DNA from 2 places in the Streptomyces sp. NPDC001514 genome. Region 2 is predicted to be linked to the other one. Evidence: predicted binding sites of a transcription regulator. Region 2 holds the regulator's gene; the other holds the start of a gene.

Region 1 (4,415 bases), on a different contig from region 2:
GGACCTCCGCCGGGGAGAGGGCGATCTCCAGGACCTGGCGGACGTCCGTCACCGGGTGGACCTCGAGCTTTTCCAGTACCTCCGCCGGGACGTCGTCCAGGTCCGCCTCGTTCCGCTTGGGGATCACGACGGTCGTGGTCCCCGCCCGATGCGCGGCCAGGAGCTTCTGCTTGAGGCCTCCGATCGGCAGCACGCGCCCGGTCAGCGACACCTCACCGGTCATCGCCACATCCGTCCGCACGAGCCGGCCGGAGAGCAGCGACGCCAGCGCCGTCGTCATCGTGATGCCCGCGCTCGGGCCGTCCTTGGGAACCGCGCCCGCCGGGAAGTGGATGTGCACACCCCGGTCCTTGAGATCGGCCACCGGCAGTTCGAGCTCCGCACCGTGCGAGCGGAGGAAGCTCAGCGCGATCTGCGCGGACTCCTTCATGACGTCACCGAGCTGACCGGTTAGGGTCAGCCCTGCCGCGCCCGTCTCCGGGTCGGCCAGCGACGCCTCGACGTACAGCACGTCGCCGCCCGCGCCCGTGACCGCGAGCCCGGTCGCCACACCCGGCACGGCCGTACGGCGCTCGGCCGGGTCCTGGGCGGACTCGGGGACGTGGTGCGGCCGGCCGATCAGCCCGCGCAGATCGCCCTCGCCGACCGCGAACGGCAGCTCCCGGTCGCCCAGTTCGTGCTGGGCGGCCACCTTCCGCAGCAGTCGCGCGATGGACCGCTCCAGGTTCCGTACGCCCGCCTCACGGGTGTACTCGCCCGCCAGCCTGCGCAGCGCGGACTCCTCGATGGTGACCTCGCCGTCGGCCAGTCCCGCCCGCTCCAGCTGGCGCGGGAGCAGGTGGTCGCGGGCGATGACGACCTTCTCGTCCTCGGTGTAGCCGTCGAGCCTGACCAGCTCCATCCGGTCGAGCAGGGCCTCCGGGATGGCCTCCAGGACGTTCGCCGTGGCCAGGAAGACCACGTCGGACAGGTCGAGCTCGACCTCCAGGTAGTGGTCGCGGAACGTGTGGTTCTGTGCCGGGTCCAGGACTTCGAGCAGCGCCGCCGCCGGGTCCCCGCGGAAGTCGGAGCCGACCTTGTCGATCTCGTCGAGCAGGACCACCGGGTTCATGGACCCGGCCTCCTTGATGGCGCGGACGATACGGCCGGGCAGCGCGCCGACGTACGTACGCCGGTGGCCGCGGATCTCCGCCTCGTCCCGTACGCCGCCGAGCGCGACCCGGACGAACTTCCGCCCCATCGCGTGCGCGACGGACTCGCCGAGCGAGGTCTTGCCCACGCCCGGCGGGCCGACGAGCGCGAGAACCGCACCCCCGCGCCGCCCGCCGACCACGCCGAGCCCCCGGTCGGCGCGCCGCTTGCGCACCGCCAGGTATTCGGTGATCCGTTCCTTCACGTCGTCCAGGCCCGCGTGCTCGGCGTCGAGGACGGCCTTGGCGCCCTGGATGTCGTACGCGTCCTCCGTGCGCTCGTTCCACGGCAGTTCGAGGACGGTGTCGAGCCAGGTGCGGATCCAGGAGCCCTCGGGGCTCTGGTCGCTGGACCGCTCCAGCTTCTCGACCTCCTTGAGGGCCGCCTCGCGGACCTTCTCGGGGAGGTCGGCGGCCTCGACGCGGGCGCGGTAGTCGTCGGACTCGTCTCCCTCGGTCTCGCCGTTGAGCTCACGCAGCTCCTTGCGCACGGCTTCGAGCTGGCGGCGCAGCAGGAACTCGCGCTGCTGCTTGTCGACGCCCTCCTGGACGTCCTTGGCGATGGACTCGGCGACGTCCTGCTCGGCGAGGTGCTCGCGGAGCTGTTCGGTGGCGAGCTTGAGCCGGGCGACGGGGTCGCCGGTCTCCAGCAGCTCCACCTTCTGGGCGGTCGTCAGGAACGGTGAGTAGCCGGAGTTGTCGGCGAGGGCGGATACATCGTCGATCTGCTGGACGCGGTCGACGACCTGCCATGCGCCGCGCTTCTTCAGCCAGCTGGTGGCGAGCGCCTTGTACTCCTTGACCAGTTCGGTGACGGAGCCCGGCAGCGGATCGGGGACGGTCTCGTCGATGCCGATGCCCTCCACCCAGAGGGCGGCGCCGGGGCCGGTCGTCCCCGCGCCGATCCTGACCCGGTTGCGGCCGCGGATGAGCGCGCCGGGGTCGCCGTCGGAGAGCCGGCCGACCTGCTCGACGGTGCCGAGCACGCCGGTCGCGGCGTACGTCCCGTCGATGCGCGGCACGAGCAGCACCCTGGGCTTGCCCGGCTGTGACCGAGCGGCGGCCTGGGCGGCCTCCACCGCGGCCCGTACGTCGGCGTCGGACAGGTCGAGCGGTACCACCATCCCGGGCAGCACGACCTCGTCGTCGAGCGGCAGCACAGGCAGGGTGAGGGCGTCGTTGTACGACGAGGACTCAGCAGCCATGATCTCCCCTTCGGCAGTCAAGTTGAGCTATGCCGACTCAATGCAGAAGGGGCCACCGGATGTTCCCGGGACGGCGTTCGCTGTGAGCGATCGACGATGCCGGATCCCGTGAGCGGCCGATGTAATAAGCGCATGACGGATTCATCTCTTACAGATGCGATACGTGCCTGGGTGGACGGCTGGGTCGTCTCACGGGGTGCGGCGGAGCCCATGGCCGAGCCCTGGGGCTTCACGATCGATGTCGGGCTGCCCCGGCACACCACCCGCCATGTGCTCACCGACGGCGGGGCGGCGACCGTCCGCGAGGTCGCCGCGGCGGCCCGGACGCCCGGCCGCTGGCTGAAGGTGTTCGAGGACCCGGAGACGGTCCTGGACCGGCTCGGGCCCGACTGGACGCCCGACGAGCCCGGCTTCCTGATGACGGTGGAGCTGCGGCCGGAGGAGGCCGTGGTGCCCGCCGGACACCGGCTGCGGACCTGGACGCACGGGGCCGTGACCAAGGTCCTGGTCACGACGGACGACGGGACCTTCGCGGCGCGCGGGCAGATCGCGCGGGGCGGGGCGGGGCCCGCGGTCGTCGACCAGATCGAGACCGCCCCCGAGCACCGGCGCAAGGGCCTCGGCAGCCTGGTGATGCGTACGCTCCAGAACGCGGCGGTCGAGGAGGGCGCCACGGCCGGGGTGCTGGGCGGGACGCCCGACGGGCGGGCCCTGTACGAGGCACTGGGGTGGCGGGTGGTCGCGCCGCTGGTGAGCGTGTACTACGACCCGAAGACACCCTGAACAGGCGGAAGACACCCTGACACAAGCGACGGATGCCCGTGGGCCTGGACAGGGCGGCGGCTACGCCCGCGCCCACGCCCACCGGCGCACGAGCGGCACGCCCAGCACTCCGGCCAGGAGAGCCAGCGGATGGCCCCAGTCGGTGAGGGGGTCCTCGTACGCCAGGAGGTCCCCCAGCAGGACGACCGACACCCATCCCAGAACCACCGTCCGCACCATCGGCGTGAGCAGCCCGGCCAGCGCACCGACGCAGGTCAGGAGGCCGAAGCTGATTCCGTAGTCGAGGCGGTGCAGAGACGTCTCGGGCAACTGCCCGGCCATGACGGAGAGTCCGACCGGGATCTCCGTCGCGAGGGTCGCCACCACATGGCCGCCGAGGAACACGGCGGCCGTGCGCCAGGCCCCGATCCGCCGCTCCAACGCGGTGAGGACGAGCACGAATCCGACGGCGTACGGGGAGGTCGGTCCGCCCGCGACCCACAGGGCACTGGCGACGAGGACCAGCAGCGGGGTCGAGGCGAGATGGGCGACGTCCGTACTGGAGCCGCGCAGCAGGGCGGCGACGGTGGCCGGATCGCCGTACTCCGCGTACATCGAGGTCGCGACGAGGACGAGCCCGTACCAGAAGGTGAACGGCGTCCCGGTCGGGGTGGGGAGGAGGCGGACGAGCCGCCGCCAGGGGGCCGGGCGTGCCGGCGCGGGCGCTCTGTCGCGTACGGGCAACGGCGGTACGGGCGATGCGGGCGGTGCGGGGGACGAGGGCGGTGCGGGGGACGAAGGCGGTGCGGGGGACGAGGGCGGGCGCGCGGGTGAGGTCCTCTGGCGCGGGATACCGCCCAGCAGTTCGGGACCGGCCGTCTCGGCCGGATCGGGTGACTCAAGCCGCTGCACCGCGGGAGCTCCTTCGCATCGACTCCGTATCGACCTGTTTGCCGACAGCCCCCCGACCCTGCCCAGCCAACGCGATCATCACGCACCCCGTCCATGGCCTGCGTCACACAAGGCAACCGGCACACCGGGGCCCGACGCCAAATCCCCCTCCGGGCAACGCGCTTGCCTCACCGCCGTCACCCGCCGTCACCGCCGTCACCCGCCGTCCATGACGGCGCACCTTCGCGCCCTTTGCCTGCCCCCGCGCTGCATCGCGCGCCGGGGAACCCGGGGGAAACTGCGCGGCGCCCGTCCGAGCACTCTCGTAGTCTGCAGATCATGGTGATGCCATGCAGTCCATCGGCTC
Region 2 (4,415 bases):
GTCCCGCAGATCGAGGTCTCCTTCGACATCGACGCCAACGGCATCATGCACGTGACCGCGAAGGACCTCGGCACGGGCAAGGAGCAGAAGATGACCGTCACCGGCGGTTCTTCGCTCGCCAAGGACGAGGTCGACCGGATGCGCCAGGAGGCCGAGCAGTACGCGGAGGAGGACCACCGCCGCCGCGAGGCCGCCGAGACCCGCAACCAGGCCGAGCAGCTCGTCTACCAGACCGAGAAGTTCCTCAAGGACAACGAGGACAAGGTCCCGGGCGAGATCAAGACCGAGGTCGAGGGTGCCGTCGCCGAGCTGAAGGACAAGCTCAAGGGCGAGGACACCGCGGAGATCCGCACCGCGACCGAGAAGGTCGCCGCCGTCTCCCAGAAGCTCGGCCAGGCCATGTACGCCGACGCGCAGGCCCAGCAGGCCGCGGGCGGTGCCGGTGACGCCGGTGCCTCCCAGGCGAAGGCCGAGGACGATGTCGTCGACGCCGAGATCGTCGACGACGAGAAGGACCAGAAGGGTGGCGCTGCCTGATGACGGAGGAGACCCCGGGCTTCGAGGAGAAGCCTGACGTCCCCTCCGGCGCCACTCCGGACGAAGCGGCGCAGGCCGCCTCCCCCTCCGCGGAGGAGGGGGCGGCCCCGGCCGGGGACGCAGCACAGACCGCGGCTCAGGCAGGCCTGACGGCCCAGCTGGACCAGGTCCGTACCGCGCTCAACGAGCGCACGATGGACCTCCAGCGGCTCCAGGCCGAGTACCAGAACTACCGTCGCCGGGTGGAGCGGGACCGGATCACGGTCAAGGAGATCGCCGTCGCGCAGCTCCTGACCGAGCTCCTGCCCGTCCTCGACGACATCGGCCGTGCCCGCGAGCACGGTGAACTGGTGGGCGGCTTCAAGTCGGTGGCCGAATCGCTGGAGACGGTCGCCGCCAAGATGGGTCTGCAGCAGTTCGGCAAGGAGGGCGAGCCCTTCGACCCGACGATCCACGAAGCCCTGATGCACTCGTACGCACCGGACGTCACCGAGACGACCTGCGTCGCGATCCTGCAGCCGGGCTACCGGATCGGCGAGCGGACCATCCGCCCCGCGCGGGTCGCGGTGGCCGAGCCCCAGCCGGGCGCGGCACCCGCGGCGCCGAAGGAGGAGCAGCCGGCAGGCGAGGAGAGCGGTGGCCCGGACGAGGGCTGACGTGATCGGTGACGGAAACGGGTACGAGTACGGAGTCGTCCGAGAGGAGGGACGTCGGTGAGCACGAAGGACTTCGTGGAGAAGGACTACTACAAGGTTCTCGGCGTCCCCAAGGACGCCACCGAGGCCGAGATCAAGAAGGCGTACCGGAAGCTCGCCCGCGAGTTCCACCCGGACGCCAACAAGGGCGACGCCAAGGCCGAGGAGCGCTTCAAGGAGATCTCCGAGGCCAACGACGTGCTCGGCGACGCCAAGCGGCGCAAGGAGTACGACGAGGCGCGCGCCCTCTTCGGCAACGGCGGCTTCCGGGCAGGCGGCCCCGGCGCCGGCGGCACGTTCAACTTCGACCTGAGTGACCTCTTCGGCGGCACCCAGGCCGGGGGCGGCAGCGGCGCCGGCGGCGCCGGCGGCTTCGGGGGCGGCATCGGAGACGTCTTCGGCGGGCTGTTCCACCGCGGCGCCGGGGCGGGTACGCGTACGCAGCCGCGCCGCGGCCAGGACATCGAGTCCGAGGTGACGCTCAGCTTCACCGAGGCGGTCGAAGGGGCCACGGTCCCGCTGCGGATGTCCAGCCAGCAGCCCTGCAAGGCCTGTTCGGGCACCGGAGACAAGAACGGCACGCCGCGTGTGTGCCCGACCTGTGTCGGCACCGGGCAGGTCTCGCGCGGCGGCAGCGGCTCGTTCTCGCTCACCGACCCGTGCGTGGACTGCAAGGGGCGTGGGCTCATCGCCGAGAACCCGTGCGAGGTCTGCCACGGCAGCGGCCGGGCCAAGTCGTCGAGGACCATGCAGGTCCGCATCCCCGCGGGCGTGAGTGACGGCCAGCGGATCCGGCTGCGCGGCAAGGGCGCACCGGGCGAGCGCGGCGGCCCGGCGGGCGATCTGTACGTCGTCGTCCATGTCGACCCCCACCCGGTCTTCGGCCGCAGGGGCGACAACCTCACCGTCACGGTGCCGGTCTCCTTCACGGAGGCGGCACTGGGCGGCGAGGTGAAGGTGCCGACGCTCGGCGGGCCCCCGGTCACGCTGAAGCTGCCCGCGGGCACGCCCAACGGTCGTACGATGCGCGCTCGTGGCAAGGGCGCCGTCCGTAAGGACGGCACCCACGGCGATCTCCTGGTCACCGTGGAGGTCGCGGTGCCGAAGGACCTCGGTGCCGATGCGCGTGAGGCCCTGGAGGCGTACCGGAAGGCGACTGCCGGCGAGGACCCGCGGGCAGAACTGTTCCAGGCTGCGAAGGGAGCATGACGCGATGGACGGCCGACGTCGACAGCCCGGGTTCGGAAGCAGGGTCTATGAACTGACCGACGAGACGCCGGTGTACGTCATCTCGGTGGCGGCCCAGCTCTCCGGCCTACACCCGCAGACGCTGAGGCAGTACGACCGCCTCGGCCTGGTCTCCCCCGACCGCACCGCCGGACGGGGTCGGCGCTACTCGGCCCGCGACATCGAACTGCTCCGCCAGGTGCAGCAGTTGTCGCAGGACGAGGGCATCAATCTGGCCGGTATCAAGCGCATCATCGAACTGGAGAACCAGGTCGCGGCGCTCCAGGCACGCGTCGCCGAGCTCTCGGCGGCGGTGGAGGGCGCGGCGGCGGCGATGCAGCAGCGCGAGGCGCAGGTGCACGCGTCGTACCGGCGGGATCTGGTGCCGTATCAGGACGTGCAGCAGGCCAGTGCGCTGGTGGTGTGGCGGCCGAAGCCGAAGCGCGACGGCTGAAGCCGTCAGGAACGCATGAAGGGGCCGGGAGGGCGAGTAGCTCTCCCGGCCCCTCTGCGTCCGCCTATGCGTGCGCCCTCTGCACGGGCGGGCGCGGCCGCCGTCAGCCCTGTTCCGGCGGCGGGGCCGAGAGGATCCCGGACTGGGCGATGAGATAACCCAGTTGCGCCCGCGAACCACTGCCGAGCGCCGAGGCGAGCTTGGCGATGTGGGCGCGGCAGGTGCGGACGTTCATACCGAGCCGGCGGGCGATCGCCTCGTCGACGTGGCCCTCGACGAGGAGCCTTGCTATGGCGCGCTGCACCCCGCTTATGCCGTTCACGTTGGGCTCGTACGTCACCGGGTCGTCGAGCGGGATCGCCTGCATCCAGAACTGGTCGAAGACGCCGACGAGATACTCGACCAGGCCGGGGTGGTGCAGCTCCAGTGCGACCTGGCGGTCCCGGCTGGCCGGGACGAAGGCGACCTTGCGGTCCACGATGATCAGCCGGTCGATGATCTCCTCCAGCGTGCGCACCTCGACCTCGGGGCCTATGCGTTCCAGATAGGCCAGGGTGATCGGCTGGTGGCGGGCGGTGTGCTGGTAGAGGGTGCGCATCCGGATGCCGCGGCCGAGGAGCGGTCTGACCCTGCGCAGTGCCGCGCCGAAGGTGGCCGCGCTGCGGCCGCTGCCCGGCTGGACGGTCAGCAGCTCCGACGTGCACTCGGCAACGACGCGGTCCAGGCTGGCATTGATCCGGGGGAGTCCTTCGAGCACCGTGATCGCGTGGGTGGTCGAAGGGTCCTGCGCGCTGATGGTCATGAATGGCTCAAACGCGTCGGACAGTTGAACGGTAAGCCGTCTACGCTCCTGAATTTCGCTCTCTATCGGCAGCAGGAGCTGGGCCAGCGCCGCGGAGGGGGGCACGGGGCGGAGCCACTGGACGTCGTCGGGGTCGGGACGCAGCAGGTCCAGGTCGATCAGGCAGGGTGCGGAGGTCACCTCCGTCCGGGCGATCCGTCCACTCCGCAGGGCACTCGCATACAGCCGTGAACCGGCCTCGCACAGCTGTGCATGTGTATGAGGGTGACCCTGATTGTCCAGTTCTGACCGCATCTATACACCCCCAGGCTTTTGCAATACAGGAACATGATGCATTGAGCCAGTGGTGGAAACGTGGAGAGTGAGCCATCGTCATGGCTGCGGGGGAGCCGTAGGAATCACCTTCAAGTGAGGTTGCTCGGTCATGGCCAAGAAGCTCATACGCACCGTAGTCGGTGTCGCGCTCTTCGCTGCTGCGGCAGTGGGGGTTGTGACGTCGGCCGAGGGTCCCGGGTGGGGTCTGGGTTCACAGGTGACCCAGGTGACCTCAGCGGCGCCTGACCCGGGCTGGGAAGTCGCACCGCGGGCGGTCCAGGACCCGGGCTGGGAGTTCACGGCGCCGGCGGCGTCGCAGGATCCCGGCTGGGAGTCGGCGGACCCCGGTTGGGAGTCCGTGAGGGCATGACGGTTCCCGAGGATC

What was found. The regulator HspR, encoded in region 2, represses chaperone genes until heat shock. The targets are predictions, from matches to a motif close to TTGAGNNNNNNNNNCTCAA.
Region 1: the regulator HspR is predicted to act here: its motif matches at 2,418-2,436, upstream of lon (endopeptidase La).

The regions. Positions count from the first base shown of each region.
Region 1 is NZ_JBSFHO010000001.1:352,151-356,565, reverse strand. It holds gene lon (endopeptidase La) at 1-2,395, opposite strand, end outside; gene ACWCXB_RS01530 (GNAT family N-acetyltransferase) at 2,606-3,178, shown strand; gene ACWCXB_RS01525 (rhomboid-like protein) at 3,239-4,069, opposite strand; gene ACWCXB_RS01520 (spermine/spermidine synthase domain-containing protein) at 4,394-4,415, shown strand, end outside.
Region 2 is NZ_JBSFHO010000022.1:5,880-10,294, forward strand. It holds gene dnaK (molecular chaperone DnaK) at 1-537, shown strand, start outside; gene grpE (nucleotide exchange factor GrpE) at 537-1,193, shown strand; gene dnaJ (molecular chaperone DnaJ) at 1,251-2,441, shown strand; gene ACWCXB_RS22750 (heat shock protein transcriptional repressor HspR) at 2,446-2,913, shown strand; gene ACWCXB_RS22755 (helix-turn-helix transcriptional regulator) at 3,017-4,009, opposite strand; gene ACWCXB_RS22760 ((2Fe-2S)-binding protein) at 4,397-4,415, shown strand, end outside.